Regions from separate parts of the Virgibacillus dokdonensis genome, predicted to be linked through region 2. Evidence: a T-box and tRNA genes for the amino acid it is inferred to sense, from the RefSeq annotation. Region 2 holds a T-box; the other holds one or more tRNA genes.

Region 1 (8,951 bases), 2.3 Mb from region 2:
GGTGAAGTCGTAACAAGGTAGCCGTATCGGAAGGTGCGGCTGGATCACCTCCTTTCTAAGGATTATGAAGGAAACATACTTGGTTGTTTGGTTCAGTTTTGAGAGAGTAAATGCTTGTCTCTCAAGGATGAGATAGAAGGATCTTCTGTTAAAACCCGTCACGTCCTGTGACGAACACAGAAGTCACCACATCCTGTGGAAGCTTGTACCTTGAAAACTAAATAAGAGTAACAACGACATCAAACCAAAAACTGAAAAGCAATATGCTTATTCATAGATAAAAATGTAAGATTAGTTAAGTGAATAAGGGCGCACGGTGGATGCCTTGGCACTAGGAGCCGAAGAAGGACGGGACTAACACCGATATGTCCTGGGGAGTCGTAAGTAGACATCGATCCAGGAATTTCCGAATGGGGGAACCCGCTGCTCGTAATGGAGCAGTACTTCTATCTGAATTCATAGGGTAGAAGAGGCATACCCGGGGAACTGAAACATCTCAGTACCCGGAGGAAGAGAAAGCAAACGCGATTTCCCGAGTAGCGGCGAGCGAAACGGAATTAGCCCAAACCAGAAGGCTTGCCTTCTGGGGTTGTAGGACACTCCATTGGAGTTATCAAGAGATTCTTTAGATGAAGCGATCTGGAAAGGTCGGCCAAAGAAGGTAACAGCCCTGTAATCGAAAAAGAATCTCCTCCGGAGTGGATCCTGAGTACGGCGGAACACGAGGAATTCCGTCGGAATCCGGGAGGACCATCTCCCAAGGCTAAATACTCCCTAGTGACCGATAGTGAACCAGTACCGTGAGGGAAAGGTGAAAAGCACCCCGGGAGGGGAGTGAAATAGAACCTGAAACCGTGTGCCTACAAGTAGTCGAAGCCCGTTAATGGGTGACGGCGTACCTTTTGTAGAATGGACCGGCGAGTTACGATCGCATGCAAGGTTAAGTGGAAGACACGGAGCCGTAGCGAAAGCGAGTCTGAATAGGGCGAATATAGTATGCGGTCGTAGACCCGAAACCGTGTGATCTACCCATGTCCAGGGTGAAGGTCAGGTAACACTGACTGGAGGCCCGAACCCACGTATGTTGAAAAATGCGGGGATGAGGTGTGGGTAGGGGTGAAATGCCAATCGAACACGGAGATAGCTGGTTCTCTCCGAAATAGCTTTAGGGCTAGCCTCAAGGAAAGAGTACTGGAGGTAGAGCACTGATTGAACTAGGGGCCCTCATCGGGTTACCGAATTCAGTCAAACTCCGAATGCCAGCTACTTATCCTTGGGAGTCAGACTATGGGTGATAAGGTTCATAGTCGAAAGGGAAACAGCCCAGACCGCCAGCTAAGGTCCCAAAGTATACGTTAAGTGGAAAAGGATGTGGAGTTGCCTAGACAACCAGGATGTTGGCTTAGAAGCAGCCACCATTTAAAGAGTGCGTAATAGCTCACTGGTCGAGTGACTCTGCGCCGAAAATGTACCGGGGCTAAACGTATCACCGAAGCTGCGGATTGTTCTTACGAACAATGGTAGGAGAGCGTTCTAAGTGCTGAGAAGTCAGATCGTGAGGACTGGTGGAGCGCTTAGAAGTGAGAATGCCGGTATGAGTAGCGAAAAAAGAGTGAGAATCTCTTTCACCGAAAGCCTAAGGTTTCCTGAGGAAGGCTCGTCCTCTCAGGGTTAGTCGGGACCTAAGCCGAGGCCGAAAGGCGTAGGCGATGGACAACAGGTAGATATTCCTGTACCACCTCATGAACGTTTGAACGATGGGGGGACGCAGTAGGATAAGGAATGCGCACCGATGGACGTGTGCGCCCAAGCAGTGAGAAAGTCGGATAGGCAAATCCGTTCGACAATTTCAAGCTGTGATGGGGAGGGAAATAGAGTACCGAAGTTCCGGATTTCACACTGCCAAGAAAAGCCTCTAGTGAGTTCATAGGTGCCCGTACCGCAAACCGACACAGGTAGGCGAGGAGAGAATCCTAAGGTGAGCGGGAGAACTCTCGTTAAGGAACTCGGCAAAATGACCCCGTAACTTCGGGAGAAGGGGTGCTCCTTTAAGGAGGAGCCGCAGTGAATAGGCCCAAGCGACTGTTTAGCAAAAACACAGGTCTCTGCGAAGCCGAAAGGCGAAGTATAGGGGCTGACACCTGCCCGGTGCTGGAAGGTTAAGGGGAAGCGTTAGCACTTCGGTGCGAAGCGTAGAACCGAAGCCCCAGTAAACGGCGGCCGTAACTATAACGGTCCTAAGGTAGCGAAATTCCTTGTCGGGTAAGTTCCGACCCGCACGAAAGGTGCAACGACTTGGGCACTGTCTCAACGAGAGACCCGGTGAAATTATACTATGCGTGAAGATGCGCATTACCCGCGACAGGACGGAAAGACCCCGTGGAGCTTTACTGTAGCCTGATATTGAATGTTGGTACAGCTTGTACAGGATAGGTGGGAGCCATCGAAGCGTGAGCGCTAGCTTACGTGGAGGCAACCGTGGGATACCACCCTGGCTGTACGAACCTTCTAACCCAGGGCCGTAATCCGGTCCGGAGACAGTGTCAGGCGGGCAGTTTGACTGGGGCGGTCGCCTCCCAAAAGGTAACGGAGGCGCCCAAAGGTTCCCTCAGAATGGTTGGAAATCATTCGCAGAGTGTAAAGGCAGAAGGGAGCTTGACTGCGAGACCTACAAGTCGAGCAGGGACGAAAGTCGGGCTTAGTGATCCGGTGGTTCCGCATGGAAGGGCCATCGCTCAACGGATAAAAGCTACCCCGGGGATAACAGGCTTATCTCCCCCAAGAGTTCACATCGACGGGGAGGTTTGGCACCTCGATGTCGGCTCATCGCATCCTGGGGCTGTAGTCGGTCCCAAGGGTTGGGCTGTTCGCCCATTAAAGCGGTACGCGAGCTGGGTTCAGAACGTCGTGAGACAGTTCGGTCCCTATCCATCGTGGGCGCAGGAGGTTTGAGAGGAGCTGTCCTTAGTACGAGAGGACCGGGATGGACACACCGCTGGTGTACCAGTTGTTCCGCCAGGAGCATAGCTGGGTAGCTACGTGTGGCAGGGATAAGTGCTGAAAGCATCTAAGCATGAAGCCCCCCTCAAGATGAGACTTCCCATCACTATAAGTGAGTAAGATCCCTCAGAGATGATGAGGTTGATAGGTTCGAGGTGGAAGCGTGGTGACACGTGGAGCTGACGAATACTAATAGATCGAGGACTTAACTAACCTTTTTGGTAGATGTACGTTGAATGATCTCTTATTTAGTTTTCAAGGTAACAAGGAAAAAATGACTTTTTTCAACAAAGATCTTGATTTTTTCACAAAAACGATTATAATAAGATTTGTGCCTCTTTGAAGCACAACATAACAGATAGCAACTTTGCCTGGTAGTAATGGCGGAGAGGTCACACCTGTTCCCATGCCGAACACAGTAGTTAAGCTCTCCAGCGCCGATGGTAGTTGGGACTTTGTCCCTGCAAGAGTAGGACGCCGCCAGGCATAGTCATTCTAATTGGTATTATTCCACAGTAGCTCAGTGGTAGAGCAATCGGCTGTTAACCGATCGGTCGTAGGTTCGAATCCTACCTGTGGAGCCAATGGAGAGCTGTCCGAGTGGCCGAAGGAGCACGATTGGAAATCGTGTAGGCCGTTACCGCGGCCTCGAGGGTTCGAATCCCTCGCTCTCCGCCACTATAAACTGTCACATACATAATTGGCCCGTTGGTCAAGTGGTTAAGACACCGCCCTTTCACGGCGGTAACACGGGTTCGAATCCCGTACGGGTCACCATTTGAGGAGGATTAGCTCAGCTGGGAGAGCACTTGCCTTACAAGCAAGGGGTCGCAGGTTCGAGCCCTGCATCCTCCACCAGTTCGAAAATGCTTGAAACTTTAATTTAGTTTTAGTAAACTGTTTTATAGGCTCTTGAAAATATCATTCATATCGCGGGGTGGAGCAGTCTGGTAGCTCGTTGGGCTCATAACCCAAAGGTCACAGGTTCAAATCCTGTCCCCGCAACCAATATTTGTTAGTTTTTTGGTCCGGTAGTTCAGTTGGTTAGAATGCCTGCCTGTCACGCAGGAGGTCGCGGGTTCGAGTCCCGTCCGGACCGCCACTTTAAACTAGTTTTGCTTTCATACATAAAACAAATGGCTCGATAGCTCAGTCGGTAGAGCAAGGGACTGAAAATCCCTGTGTCGGCGGTTCGATTCCGTCTCGAGCCACCATTTTTGTTTCCATATCGTGGAGGGGTAGCGAAGTGGCTAAACGCGGCGGACTGTAAATCCGCTCCCTCAGGGTTCGGGAGTTCGAATCTCTCCCCCTCCACCATTTTCATATTTAGGGGTATAGTTTAATGGTAAAACGAAGGTCTCCAAAACCTTTGATGTGGGTTCGATTCCTACTACCCCTGCCAATCATATGGCGGCCGTGGCGAAGTGGTTAACGCACCGGATTGTGGCTCCGGCACACGTGGGTTCGATCCCCACCGGTCGCCCTTTTTGTATATTGGGCCATAGCCAAGCGGTAAGGCATCGGGTTTTGATCCCGTGTACCCCAGGTTCGAATCCTGGTGGCCCAGCCATGAAGCGGAAGTAGTTCAGTGGTAGAACACCACCTTGCCAAGGTGGGGGTCGCGGGTTCGAATCCCGTCTTCCGCTCCAATTTTGTTTTTAGGATGGCGGTATAGCCAAGTGGTAAGGCAGAGGTCTGCAAAACCTTTATCACCGGTTCAAATCCGGTTACCGCCTCCAATATACTATGCCGGTGTGGCGGAATTGGCAGACGCGCGGGACTCAAAATCCCGTTCCCTTTTTGGGAGTGTCGGTTCGACCCCGACCACCGGTATCATTAAGATCGATATGACGACATTCTTACGGAATTTATTAGTAGGGATGTCTTTTTTTGCGTTGTATATAACATAGTACGTGCGATATTTGACACCCAAAGAACCAGATTGACATCTTCTATTCAGGGCGGCAGGCACGCCAAATCAATTTAATAAGGGAATTAACAACAAAAATTTTAGATTATTTGCTTTTTAAAATAAACGTGTTACTATATAAAAATACCCAAAATTGGAGATAAAGTATGCACTAATATTTCGATTTTGTCTATATCATCTCGATAAACTTAAACTTAGTATGTCTTTTGTTAATCATCAGTTTACTTACAGTATGAAACTTGAGGCGTGCGGCTGGTTTGAAAAACATCTTAGATAATAGTTGATCTTGGGAACAACTTGCTGGGGGACATAGGGCATACACCACAATCGGGCGCTATCGCGGGAAAAGAAAGCGCCCATTATTGCTTTCCGAGGCAATAGTGGGAATATTGTGTTGGTGGATTGAAAACAGAATGATTTACGCAGGATATAAATATTATTTACATTTTGCTACGGGGGTACTTATGAAAACTTATTATTAATTAGGTTGGTTTAGAAACTTTTTTCCTGAGAATCTGAAAAAGGTTTTAAAGGAAGATATCATTGATAGAAAATCAATTGTTATGTTAGCTCGAATCCGTCTCTTTATGAAGATAATGGTTCCACTGAACGGTCATGGCTTGATCAGGCAGGCATTAAGTTTGATGAATATCATTTAATTAATTATCGGGTTCAAAAGGAAGATGCTCAAACGTTAATTCACAATGCTTCAGTTATTTTCTTGCTGGGTGGAAATACTCTTAAACAAAATGCTTTTTTGATGGAATATGAATTGTCGGATTGGATTAAAAAAAGCAGGGCAGTTGTGGTGGGGGCAAGTGCTGGTGCAATTAACATGTCTGCTAAATGGTTATGCTCGAAGAACTTTGGAGATGAAATAAGCTCTGTTTAAGACGGAATCGACCTTGACGATTTTTCTGTCCTGGCTCACTTTGATCTTGAAAATAACATGGGGCTGGTTCAAAGCGAACTGTCTCCCTTATCGGAAGAAATGAATATTTATGCCTCGAACAAAGATTGCGCTGTACGAACAAAGGGAGACAAAATCGACATAATTGGCAATATATATTTAATTTCCCACTCAAAGATTCATAAATTGAATGAGACGCTCTAGTTGTGGTGAATGGTTATAGGCTTAATTGATTTAATTTCTTTATACAAAGCTTTTATTTAGTGAAGGAGAAATATGCAAAATAGAATTGTTTCTTCGTTATCTAGAAAGCATAGGTATGCAGAACGCTCTTCAGTAATAGGGCGCACTTACGGAATAAAGGTACTCGTTGGAGGATATTTATTTATCTTACAAACATATGACTCATACGGGGGAGAATGGTGGATGAAAAGAAGAAAAGTAGGCATTTTACTTTATGATTTTGTAGATATTTTAGATTTTACTGGTCCTGCAGAAGTGTTATCTCTTACCTCATACAGCAAAGCTGATCAAGCCGTCAATCTTTATAAAGAACATTTATTACCTACAAATCCATTTGACGTATGTACTATTACAGAATCTGGCAAGAAAGTACGAGCTCACTCAGGACTAAAGATTGAACCTGATTTCAGTATTGTTGATGCTCCCGAAATGGATATTCTCATAATCCCAGGAGGTCCTTTAAGAGCAGTACAATCTATAGCCAAAAAACAGAATATAATAAATTGGATTATAAAACAGAAGAATATTGAATTCATATGTTCAGTATGCACTGGAGCGTATATTTTAGGTGCAACTGGATTGTTAGATGGAAAAAAGGCAGCGACCCATCATTTAGCTGTCAAAGGTCTACAAGAAAAACATCCAGATATTCAGGTTTTATCGGATAGAAAAGTAGTTCATAGTTTAAATCTCGTAACTTCTGGTGGTGTTTCTTCAGGAATTAACATGGCACTATATCTTGTTGAGCAAACTTTGGGAAAGTCTACTGCTGAGCGAACAGCTAAAACGATTGAATTTATGTATTGAATGTTCTTCCATTATAGGGCGCGTTTATTTAATAAAGCTTCTTTTTAAACAAATGTGGAATTTTTAAAGGGGAAAAAATATGTATATAAAAACAGAAAGATTAATTATACGTAATTTTGAATTAGATGATTGGAAAGAAGTACATGAGTATACTTCCAAAAAGAGTGTGATGAAATATATGCCAGAAGGTGTATTAACGGAAAAAGATACAAAGGAGTTTATTAATAGAAATATTGGTGATTCAGCTGAGAAATTTCCAGTAATATTAGCTGATGAAAATATTTTAATCGGGCATGTAGAGTTCTTCAAATATTTTGGAGAGCATTCTTACGAAATAGGGTGGGTGTTTAACCCTGAATATTACAATAAAGGTTACGCTTCGGAAGCTGCATCTGCAATATTAAAATATGGTTTTGAGGATCTAAAGTTACATAGAATTGTAGCTACATGTCAGCCAGAAAATATTCCATCTTATCGTGTCATGGAAAAAATCGGCATGAGAAGAGAAGGTTATTTTAAAAAATGCATCCCTTATGGTGAACAATGGTGGGATGAATATTGCTATGCTATTTTAGAGGAAGAATGGGATAACCTAATGGTTTCTTCTAGATCGTAAGCTACCTTATTATGCTAACGAATGTAAAACGGGAGGTCATAAATAATATTTATCTTGATATAAAGTCTTCCGTTATCGGGCGCAGTTGTCGAATAAGGACTGCGCCTCAATCGGGCAAGTATATTGCAAGAAGGTTTTATGCTCATTTATGTAGAATTATAAATAATGAAAGATAATTAACTTTAAGAAAGGTGGGGAGATATGAAATGAAAAAATGCAAAAGCTGGGTGCGGAAAAAAGTTTTTTGGGAAAACATGGAAGCATTTGGCTCCGAGTATCTTTATCTGGAATATAATTCCAATAATATATTGGCTAAAGGAACAGTACTTTTTACGAATAAGCAAAAAGCTTATCAAGTTTTTTATGAAGTACATTTGGATAAAGCATGGAACACACGTCAGGTTAAAATATATGTAGATGATGAAAAACAGAAATTTTTATCTTCAGATGGCTGTGGACATTGGTTTATCAATAATACACATATAAAAGAACTGGACGGCGCCATTGATGTGGACATAGCAATCACACCTTTTTCAAATTCTTTACCTATAAATCGTTTTGATTGGATTAAAGGGGAAATGAGAAAATTTAATATGGTGTACATAGATATCCCATCATTAGAATTAAAAAATCTAGTACAACATTATACCTTTTTAGATGTACACAATGGCTATAGATTATTTAAATATGAATGTCTTGAATATAAAACGACAATTAAGGTTGACCAATTAGGGATAGTAGTTGAATATCCCGACGTATTTATTCGACATGTCTAGTCTGCGGCGATCGGGCGCATTTCTGGAAGTAAGGGTCTGGGTCCTTTTGCCTGAATTGGGCCATTATGTTGAAGAACACAGCAAAAATAAGAGAGAATAATCAAAATTGAGGAAACTCGAGGTAACACTGTATAACAAAGATTGGCCTTTGATGTTTGAAGAGGAAGCAGAGAAATTACGCAAGATTTTCGGGTCTGAAATAATTGAAATTTATCATATTGGCAGTACGTCCGTAGATGGTCTAATAGCAAAGCCTGTTATTGATATAATGCCTGTAGTTAAGGATGTTAATCAAGTTGATTACTTTAATACTGCAATGGTTGATATTGGTTACGAACCAAAAGGAGAAAACGGGCTTCCTGGTCGCCGATATTTCCAAAAGGGCGGAGATCAACGAACCCACCATATCCATTTTTATGAGATAGGCGATTCTGAAGTCGAACGTCATCTAGCATTTCGCAATTACTTGTGCTGGCACCCTAATGCTGTAAAAGAGTATGGTGACTTAAAAAAAGAATTGTCCCAGCGCTTTCCCAATGACATTGAAGCATACATAAATGGGAAAGAACGGCTAGTTTCGGAGATTGAAAAAAAGGCAATGGCTTGGCACCAAGGTTCAAGTAAGCATTAAGGCTATAGCAGCAATAGGGCGCGATATACTAATAAGAA
Region 2 (8,951 bases):
GTGGAATATTTAATTTAATCAAAGAAAGGATGATGATCTTTAATGGGTGGATTAAAAATAACGGTAATTGGAGGGGGTTCTTCCTATACGCCTGAATTGTTAGAGGGAATTATTAACAATCAAGAACTTTTACGAGTAGAGGAGCTTTGGTTAGTAGATATAGAAGAAGGAAAACAGAAGTTGTCCATTATAGAAGGGCTATCAAAGCGAATGATTCAAGCATCAGGATATTCAATTAAAATTGTTGCAACTTTCAATAGACAAGAGGCGATAAAAGGTGCAGATTACATTATTACCCAACTTAGAGTTGGACAGCTTAAAATGCGTCGTTATGATGAATACACCTCTATTAAACACGGAGTAATTGGTCAGGAAACAACCGGAGCAGGTGGCTATATGAAAGCATTACGTACCATACCAGTTATTTTAGATATTTGCAATGATATGGAACAACTTGCACCCAAAGCATGGTTATTGAATTTCACAAATCCTGCAGGAATTGTAACAGAGGCGGTCTTAAAATATAGCAATGTAAAAGTTATTGGTTTATGCAATAACCCGATAAATTATTATAAAAAATTTGCTGCTGCTTATAACGTTTCTATGAAGGATGTGAGCATCAATTTCACAGGTATAAATCATTTGCTTTGGCTGACTGATTTATATATTAGGGGCGAGTCAAGAATTAAAGATATATTTAATGGATGGTCAAATATTTATGAAGCAAAAAATATTCCTGACTTTGGCTGGGATCTTGATTTCTTAAGATCTTTAGATGCTATTCCATGTGGTTATCATAAATATTATTATCAGTCTGATCGGATTTTACAACAGCAATTAGAGGAGTTTAAACGAAATGAAACCCGTGCTGATCAAGTTCAGAAGATTGAGCGAGAACTATTTAAAATTTATCAAAATCCAAAACTAAGCAAAAAACCAAAAGTTTTAGAACAAAGAGGTGGTGCGTACTATTCGGAGGCAGCTGTAAATTTGATTAAATCGATTGAGTTGAATACAAAAGAAATGCATACATTGAATGTTCGTAATAATGGATCAATTTCTTGTTTACCTATCAATACTTGTATAGAAGTAAATTGTGTTGTGGAACGGCATCAGGTTACTCCATTGCAAGTAGGGCAAGTTTCTCCGCAAATCAGAGGACTTTTACAACATGTGAAAGCATATGAAGAACTCACTGTTGAAGCTGGTGTTAATGGGGATAAAGGTGTTGCTCATCAGGCATTGACGTTACACCCACTTATCCCTTCCGCTGAAAAGGCAAATGCTATTTTAAAAGAAATGTTTATGATAAATAAAAAGTTTTTACCGCAGTTTAAGATTTAAGGAGGGAAACGTACAGTGAAAATAACGTTGCTTTGCGCATTAGGGATGAGTACAAGCCTTTTGGTAGAAAGAATGAAAAAAGCAGCCAGTCGCAGAGAGTTGGATGTGAAAATAGAAGCACATTCGGTAGACGAGATAGATAGACAACTTAAAGATTCAGATGTCATGCTCTTAGGTCCACAAATTCGCTATAAAAAGAAGGAACTATTTAAAAAAGCAGAAAAGGAAAAGGTGCCAATTGCTATTATTGATATACGAGCATATGGAGCGACAGATGGTGAAAAAGTGCTAGAGCAAGCGCTTCATTTAAAGAATAATGATGAGGAGGGTGTATAGTGAATCGTTTTAATGAGTCTATGGAACGTTATTTTATGCCAGTTGCAGGGAAATTGGCTGAACAACGTCATTTAAAATCAGTAAGAGATGGAATTATAGCAACAATGCCGCTATTAATTATTGGAAGCGTTTTTCTGATTATTTCATCTCCACCAATTGAATCGTGGGCTGAATTTATGAAACCCTATGCACAAACGTTAAGTATTCCAGTAAATGCTACCTTTGGTTTGTTAGGTCTAATCGCAGTATTTTCAATTGCATATAGCCTTGCGAAAAGCTATGGAATGGATGAATTATCTGCTGGTGTACTAAGTGTGGCTACATTTTTTGTCGCTACCCCTCTTACTGAAGAAGGAAATATACCGTTAAACTTAATGGGAAGTGAAGGACTATTTATTGCCATTGTTTTAGCCATCTTCACAGTAGAAGTTTTCCGTTTTTTTGAAAACAAAAATATTGTTATTCGTATGCCTGAAGGGGTGCCACCGTCAGTATGGCGAGCATTTACAGCTCTTATTCCCGGAGCAATCATTATTTTTATAGTATGGGGAGTAGACTTATTGTTGCGTAACTTCTTCAATTTATCATTGCATGGAGTAGTAGCCGCTATTTTAAGGCAACCTTTAGAAGCTATGGGATCAAGTTTATGGGGAGCAATTATTGCAATAATTCTAATCCATTTACTGTGGTCGTTTGGAATTCATGGCATATCCGTTGTAGCAAGTGTTATGGCTCCAATTTGGTATAGTTTAACAGAACAAAATGTTGCTGCACAACAGGCTGGTGAGGAACTTCCATATATAATTGGGCAACCATTTATGGCGATATGGTGGGCAGTTGGTGGTTCAGGCATGGCTTTAGCATTAACCATACTTTTTGTTTGGCGAGCTCGTTCGAGGCATTTAAAAGGATTGGGACGAGGCTCTATTTGGGCAAGTTTCTTTAATATAAGTGAACCAATCGTTTTTGGAGCTCCAATTGTAATGAACCCGTTGTTATTTTTACCTTTCATACTAGCACCATTAACAGTAGGTATTATCACGTATTTTTCAATGTCGCTTGGATTTGTAGGAAAACCTTATGTAATTGTTCCATGGACGACACCACCTCCTTTTTCTGGAATATTGACAACAGGTGATTGGCGTGGTGGTGTATTAATGATGATCAATATTATTGTAGCTATCTGTATTTATTATCCGTTTTTCCGTTTGTACGATAAAAAACTATTAGAAGAAGAGCAAGCTAGTGAGTCAGTGGCTGCTACTACAGAAAGTTAGGAGTCTTATTATGGGTAACAATACAGTCAAACTTATTATAAATGCGGATGATTTTGGGATTACGGCTGGTGTGACATATGGAATTCTATTTGCTCATCAATATGGCATCGTATCAAGTACAACTGTCATGGTTAATATGCCATTTGCCAAAGAGAGTTTAAAAGAAGCAAAAAAACATCCTAATTTGGGAGTAGGCTTGCATCTCGTTTTTGATGCAGGTCGTCCCGTCTTTGCTTCCCAAAGTAGTTTAACGAGTCATTCTGGATATTTTTTGAAAAAGGAAGGGTTAATGCAATCTGCTAAAAGAGAGGATATAAAAAATGAGGTCGAGGCTCAGCTTGATTTAGCACATAAATGGTATGGAAATGTAACGCATATAGATAGTCATCATCACCTGCACCATCATTTTCCATTGTTACTGGATGTCGTTTTAGAGACTGCAAAAAACTATAATATGCCGGTTAGATTGCTTCCTGACACAAAGATAGCGTATAAAATAGCGAGTCCAGATTATTTTTGTGGAGGTTTTTATGGGGAAGAAAACGTTTCAATTAATAATCTTAAAGATATTTTAACACGTTTAAAACCAGGGATTACAGAAATGATGTGCCACCCAGGATTTATAGATTCTGGTTTATATAAAATTAGCAGTTATAACAGGATGAGAATGAAAGAAGTGGCTGTCTTAACTAACAACAAGATGAAAGAATATATGCAAAAACAATCTATTGAATTGATTCATTATGGAGGAGTCGCGGATGGACGTTGAGAATGCATCAATGAATATTATTTTACATGCAAGCAATGCAAAACAACACTTGTATGAGGCATTAAATCATGCTCGGGAGGCTGAATTTAATGCCATTGAATCTTCAATGAAGCTTGTTCATACTGAATTATTGCAAGCGCATAAATTACAAACGAAACTAATTCAAGAAGATACAAAGGGAGAGCTTGAAAATATCCCTGTCTTATTAGTTCATGCTCAGGATCATTTAATGTCTGTAATATCAGAAAAGAGCTTAATAGAAGAATTAATAATACTTCATCGAAATCAAAATGAACAAAGTGAAAAAATCAACCATTTAATGAATAGGATGTATGATAACTAAGTTTCAACAATTGAGTGAGTTGTACTTATCAAAAATTGGTGGCAAAGAAAAAGTTTCATGAAGCGGTTAAAAATATTACTCTCTTCACATATATATTTAAAAATAGGAATGAAGGGGATTGAAAATTGATACCAGGTATTGAAGTTTTTTTAAATGAACATTTATCGTGGGTGGAGGAGAAGCGAGTAGGATTAATTACAAATCATACAGGAGTTACAAGTGATTTAAAGAGTAGCATTCATTTATTATATGCACATCCAGAAGTGTATTTAACGGCGTTGTATGGCCCTGAACACGGTATTCGAGGTGACCGGGAAGCTGGAGAGTATGTGGAATCTTATGTAGATGAAAAAACCGGCTTACCTGTATACAGTTTATATGGTCCGACTTGGAAGCCAAAAGAAGAAATGCTTGAGGATGTAGATGTGTTATTATTTGATATTCAGGATATAGGTTCCAATGTTTATACCTATATTTACACTCTTGGATTTGTTATGGAAGCAGCTGCAGAGTACGATAAACAAATAATTGTTTTAGATAGACCGAATCCAATTGGTGGTATGAAAGTGGAGGGGCCGTTGCGATCAAAAGATGCAGTAAGTTTTATGGGGAGATTTTTACTCCCTGTAAGGCATGGGATGACGGTTGGAGAATTAGCTTTAATGTGGAACCAAGAATACAGTTTGGGAATAGATGTAAAAGTAGCTAAAGTCAAAGGTTGGAGAAGAAACGTGTATTTTTCTAATACGGAGCTACCTTGGGTTCTAACATCCCCAAATATTCCTACTGAAGAGACAGCTTATTTATATACTGGAACGGAGCTATTGGATGATACGTCACTGTCTACAGGGCTTGGTACTACAAAACCGTTTGAATTAGTAGGTGCCCCATGGATTGAAAGTGAAGCATTGGCAGAAGAAATGAAAAAACGTAATCTTGTAGGTGTTAAGTTTCGACCAGCTTATTTTACTTCAAGATTCGGAAAGTATAAGGGAAAATTAATTGGTGGGGTACAGGTTCATATAAGTAATATTTCAGAAGTTGACTTGGTTTCTTTAGGGTTAAACTTGCTTGATGCAATGAGAGATCAAAACCCAGAAAAATTTAAAATGAATGAGAGTTATGTTAATTTAATTGGAAATACTAAAGTACCTACTAAGATTATGAACGATCATCCAGTCAGTGAAATAATTAACTCGTGGCAAGTGGATTTGGATAAGTGGGTAAAGAATGTTCGAAATAAGTATTTAATTTATCCTCCATATCCAGATAAAGCAAAACCTTACAAGCCATCAGGGGCGTTAGGGATTATGCCCTTGGATGTGGAAATGATTTCAGGTCAAAATGTGGCATTAGCTTTAAGAGGTTATGATAAAAATGGCAGAAAACTAGAGATTGATACTAGTTTAATTACTTGGACTACCTCAGGGAATATTGGGTATATAGAAAACGAGATATTTCACGCTGAAAAAGAAGGAGAGGGACAAATAACAGCAAAATATGGAAGCTATACAGCTAACCGAGAAATACTTGTTTCGGCACGCTATGTAAACAATATAAGGTATGGTATTCATTCTAACTATACAAGAGTTGTGTTAGATATAAATATGAGAATGAATGACTTTAAAATAGTTGAAGGGAAAAATACTTTAACTATCCAAATACCTTATGCAAAGATTTGTGGTGAGTTATTACAAGAAGGAGGCACCATTGAAATAAGCAATAGTCCTGTATTATCATCTATTGAATATTTGAAAAAAGATACAATGTTCATTGCTGATTTTCATTTGCAAGAAAGAAAAGTGTTCTATGAAACGCCTGATTTTGCATCGCGGATAGTTGTTGATATAATGCATTAAAGTGATGAGTGCGAATGTTTCATTTTTTCAACTGTAGACGTTGTTTTATTTAATAAAGTCTAAGTGAATACAGATCATGAGTTAATGTAAAAGCTAGTTGAGGGAATTATATTCTGTTTGTTATCGTTGACTTCTATACATCCTTGTGCAATACTAATGACTATCATTATTTAGAAGAAAAGCGATGAAGAGAAGAGTAGATCAAGTGAATTCTTATACAGAAAGCTTTGGTAGCTGAAAAGAAGCAAGGAATAATTGATTGAACATGGTCTCTGAGCTGCATATCTGAGCTCTTAAGTAAGGGTATGACGAGATTTGACACTCGTTATCCATGTCATTGTATAAGAACATGTCGTCTATTGTTCCGTACTAATGGAGGCTATTCATGTGAATGATTAGTGAATAAAGGTGGTAACACGAGTATAACCTCGTCCTTTGACAATATTTATTGTCTTGGGGCGGGGTTTTTGGCATTATAAGAAAACACAAGATTTTTATAAATTTTTGAAGAGAGGAAAAAAGTGATGAATATACTAATTGGTGGGGCTTGGCCATATGCAAATGGATCATTGCACTTAGGGCATATATCCAGTCTTTTGTCTGGAGATATTTTAGCGCGTTATTACAGAGCAAAGGGTGATCATGTGCTATATGTGTCTGGAAGTGATTGTAATGGAACACCTATTACAATACGGGCCAAACAAGAGGGAGTGGAACCAAAAAAAATAGCCAATACGTATCATAAAGAGTTTAAACAATGTTTTGATCAGCTTGGCTTCACTTACGATTGCTATACACGTACAGATGCACAACATCACCATACCACGGTTGGAGAAATATTCACCACCTTAATGGAAAAGGGTAACATTTACCGCAAAGAGGTGGAACAAGCTTATTGTAGTACTTGTGAACAGTTTTTACCTGATCGTTTCGTAGAAGGTATTTGTCCACATTGTGGAAAAGAAGCACGTGGAGATCAATGTGAGCATTGCTCCAAGATACTTGAATCATTAGAACTGGTGAATAAAAAATGTAAACTATGTGGCAGTTCACCTGTAACAAGAAACACAGAGCATTTTTATTTTAAATTGAGTACTTTTCAACAGTTATTGGAGCATTACCTCAAAGATATGAAAGAAACGGGGACTTGGCGAGAAAATGCACTTAAAATAGCAGAAAGATATTTACAGGAAGGCTTACATGATAGAGCAATTTCAAGAGACCTACCAGTCGGTGTACCTGTACCTGTTGAAGGTTATGAGTACAAAAAAATTTACGTTTGGTTTGAAGCAGTTGCTGGTTATTATACCGCTAGTAAAAAATGGGCAGAGGATAATCATAAGGATCATACTTCTTTTTGGGGGGAGGACGCGATCTCTTATTATGTTCATGGAAAGGATAATGTCCCGTTTCATGCAATTATTTGGCCAGGTATATTATTAGGTATAAATAAGCCGGCCCTTCCAACTTATATGGTTTCTAATGAGTATGTAACGATCGAGAAGAAAAAGCTATCTACTAGCAAAAACTGGGCGGTTTGGGTCCCGCACATGTTGGAGAAATATGACCCAGATTCCATACGATATTTCTTAACAATCAATGCTCCTGAACATAGAGATGCTGATTTTTCCTGGCGTGAATTTGTCTATAGCCATAATAGCGAGCTGCTTGGAGCTTATGGTAACTTTGTGAATAGGAGTGTGAAATTTATTGAAAAATTCTTTCATGGAGTCGTGCCTGAAGGACAGATTAATAAAGAAATGAAGCATCAGGTAGATGAGCTTTATCATCAAGTGGGTACAATGATTGAACACACTCATTTTAAACAAGCGCTAGAGTTAATTTTTGAGTTTATTAGGGGTGTTAATAAATATTTTGATCAGCAAAAGCCATGGCTTCAAGTAAAAACTTCTCCTAAAGATTGTCAAAATACGTTAAGAAGTTGTGTCTATATTATTGTCAATTTAGCTCAGTTATTACATCCGTTTCTACCATTTTCCAGTGATAAATTGAAACAAGCATTTAACATAGAGGAAATACAATGGAAAGCCATTGATAGTAATGATTCATCTTCTATAAACATTTCTGAACCGTTATTTGAAAGAATCGATGTCATTGTTATTGATAAAGAAATAGAACAGTTAAGAAGGAGCTGTCGCAAAATGCATATTATGCATTTGCTGACAGCTCCTTTTTATATATGAGATTGCTCGTTTTAAGATGCATTATTTTATTTATGGTGATAAAGGGAAATTTAATCGGTTTTTGACGCACTTAAATAAGCCTCGCCTTTTTTTTTTTTAAGCTGTCTTTAATGGATGATAATAGAGGTTTAGGCGATTAGCTTGAATTTTCGTATGTATTTTATTGAGATTATAACCAAATGCCAGGATTAAAAGTTCGTTTCGTACATTGCCTGTTCCTCGCGTACGAAATTTCTTCAAATGATAATCTTCCTTCAATACGCCGAACGTTCCTTCCACTTGAATGGAGCGATTCATACGGTAAAGTGTGCCTGTTTCTGTTAGAATATTTTCTTGCGCTGTTTCCCGGTATGCCAGAAATTCCTTGGCTACATGCAGTTGGCGATTCCCTTTCGCTTTTGTACATTTTTCTTTGAGCGGACAACCTGTACAATCTTCACATTCGTAGACGGTTACCTGAGATTGATAGCCAGTCTGCGAGGTTCGCGTATAGTTTCTTATGGCATGCAGCTGCTGGTTATTGGCACAGGTATAGGTATCTGTGCTTTTATCATAAGCCATGTTTTCTCGGTGTCTGATGTCCTTTTTGAAAGAAGCTTTTTTCTTGCGTTCATGATTTTGCGGCTTGATATAGGCCGTCTGTTTTTGCTTCTTTAAATACACGTAATTTTCTTCGCTTTCATATCCAGAATCTGCGACGATGTTGCGATAGGTAAAGGGAAGATGTTCCTTTACGTATTGAAGCATTGGAATCAATGTTGTTGTGTCGTTTCGATCGGAAAACGCATTGATCCCAACGATAAATTCCGCATCCACGGC

The links. The T-box of region 2 lies ahead of metG (methionine--tRNA ligase). A T-box ahead of a tRNA ligase gene usually reads a tRNA of that ligase, here a tRNA-Met.
Region 1: it encodes a tRNA-Met, which carries the amino acid that the T-box ahead of metG (methionine--tRNA ligase) is inferred to sense. The anticodon was not compared.

What each region holds. Positions count from the first base shown of each region.
Region 1 covers NZ_LT745763.1:854,960-863,910, forward strand. The annotation lists rRNA gene B2C77_RS05710 (16S ribosomal RNA) at 1-55, shown strand, start outside; rRNA gene B2C77_RS05715 (23S ribosomal RNA) at 294-3,213, shown strand; rRNA gene rrf (5S ribosomal RNA) at 3,371-3,486, shown strand; tRNA gene B2C77_RS05725 (tRNA-Asn) at 3,510-3,584, shown strand; tRNA gene B2C77_RS05730 (tRNA-Ser) at 3,587-3,678, shown strand; tRNA gene B2C77_RS05735 (tRNA-Glu) at 3,703-3,777, shown strand; tRNA gene B2C77_RS05740 (tRNA-Val) at 3,783-3,858, shown strand; tRNA gene B2C77_RS05745 (tRNA-Met) at 3,932-4,008, shown strand; tRNA gene B2C77_RS05750 (tRNA-Asp) at 4,026-4,102, shown strand; tRNA gene B2C77_RS05755 (tRNA-Phe) at 4,139-4,214, shown strand; tRNA gene B2C77_RS05760 (tRNA-Tyr) at 4,233-4,317, shown strand; tRNA gene B2C77_RS05765 (tRNA-Trp) at 4,329-4,402, shown strand; tRNA gene B2C77_RS05770 (tRNA-His) at 4,411-4,483, shown strand; tRNA gene B2C77_RS05775 (tRNA-Gln) at 4,496-4,570, shown strand; tRNA gene B2C77_RS05780 (tRNA-Gly) at 4,575-4,649, shown strand; tRNA gene B2C77_RS05785 (tRNA-Cys) at 4,666-4,739, shown strand; tRNA gene B2C77_RS05790 (tRNA-Leu) at 4,749-4,833, shown strand; partial or broken gene B2C77_RS05795 (Type 1 glutamine amidotransferase-like domain-containing protein) at 5,446-6,044, shown strand; gene B2C77_RS05800 (DJ-1/PfpI family protein) at 6,117-6,890, shown strand; gene B2C77_RS05805 (GNAT family N-acetyltransferase) at 6,970-7,506, shown strand; gene B2C77_RS05810 (putative glycolipid-binding domain-containing protein) at 7,713-8,282, shown strand; gene B2C77_RS05815 (GrpB family protein) at 8,389-8,913, shown strand.
Region 2 covers NZ_LT745763.1:3,118,788-3,127,738, reverse strand. The annotation lists gene B2C77_RS16210 (6-phospho-beta-glucosidase) at 43-1,344, shown strand; gene B2C77_RS16205 (PTS sugar transporter subunit IIB) at 1,360-1,680, shown strand; gene celB (PTS cellobiose transporter subunit IIC) at 1,680-2,957, shown strand; gene B2C77_RS16195 (ChbG/HpnK family deacetylase) at 2,968-3,726, shown strand; gene B2C77_RS16190 (PTS lactose/cellobiose transporter subunit IIA) at 3,716-4,069, shown strand; gene B2C77_RS16185 (exo-beta-N-acetylmuramidase NamZ family protein) at 4,195-5,928, shown strand; T-box leader at 6,104-6,367, shown strand; gene metG (methionine--tRNA ligase) at 6,453-8,132, shown strand; gene B2C77_RS16175 (IS1182 family transposase) at 8,229-8,951, opposite strand, start outside.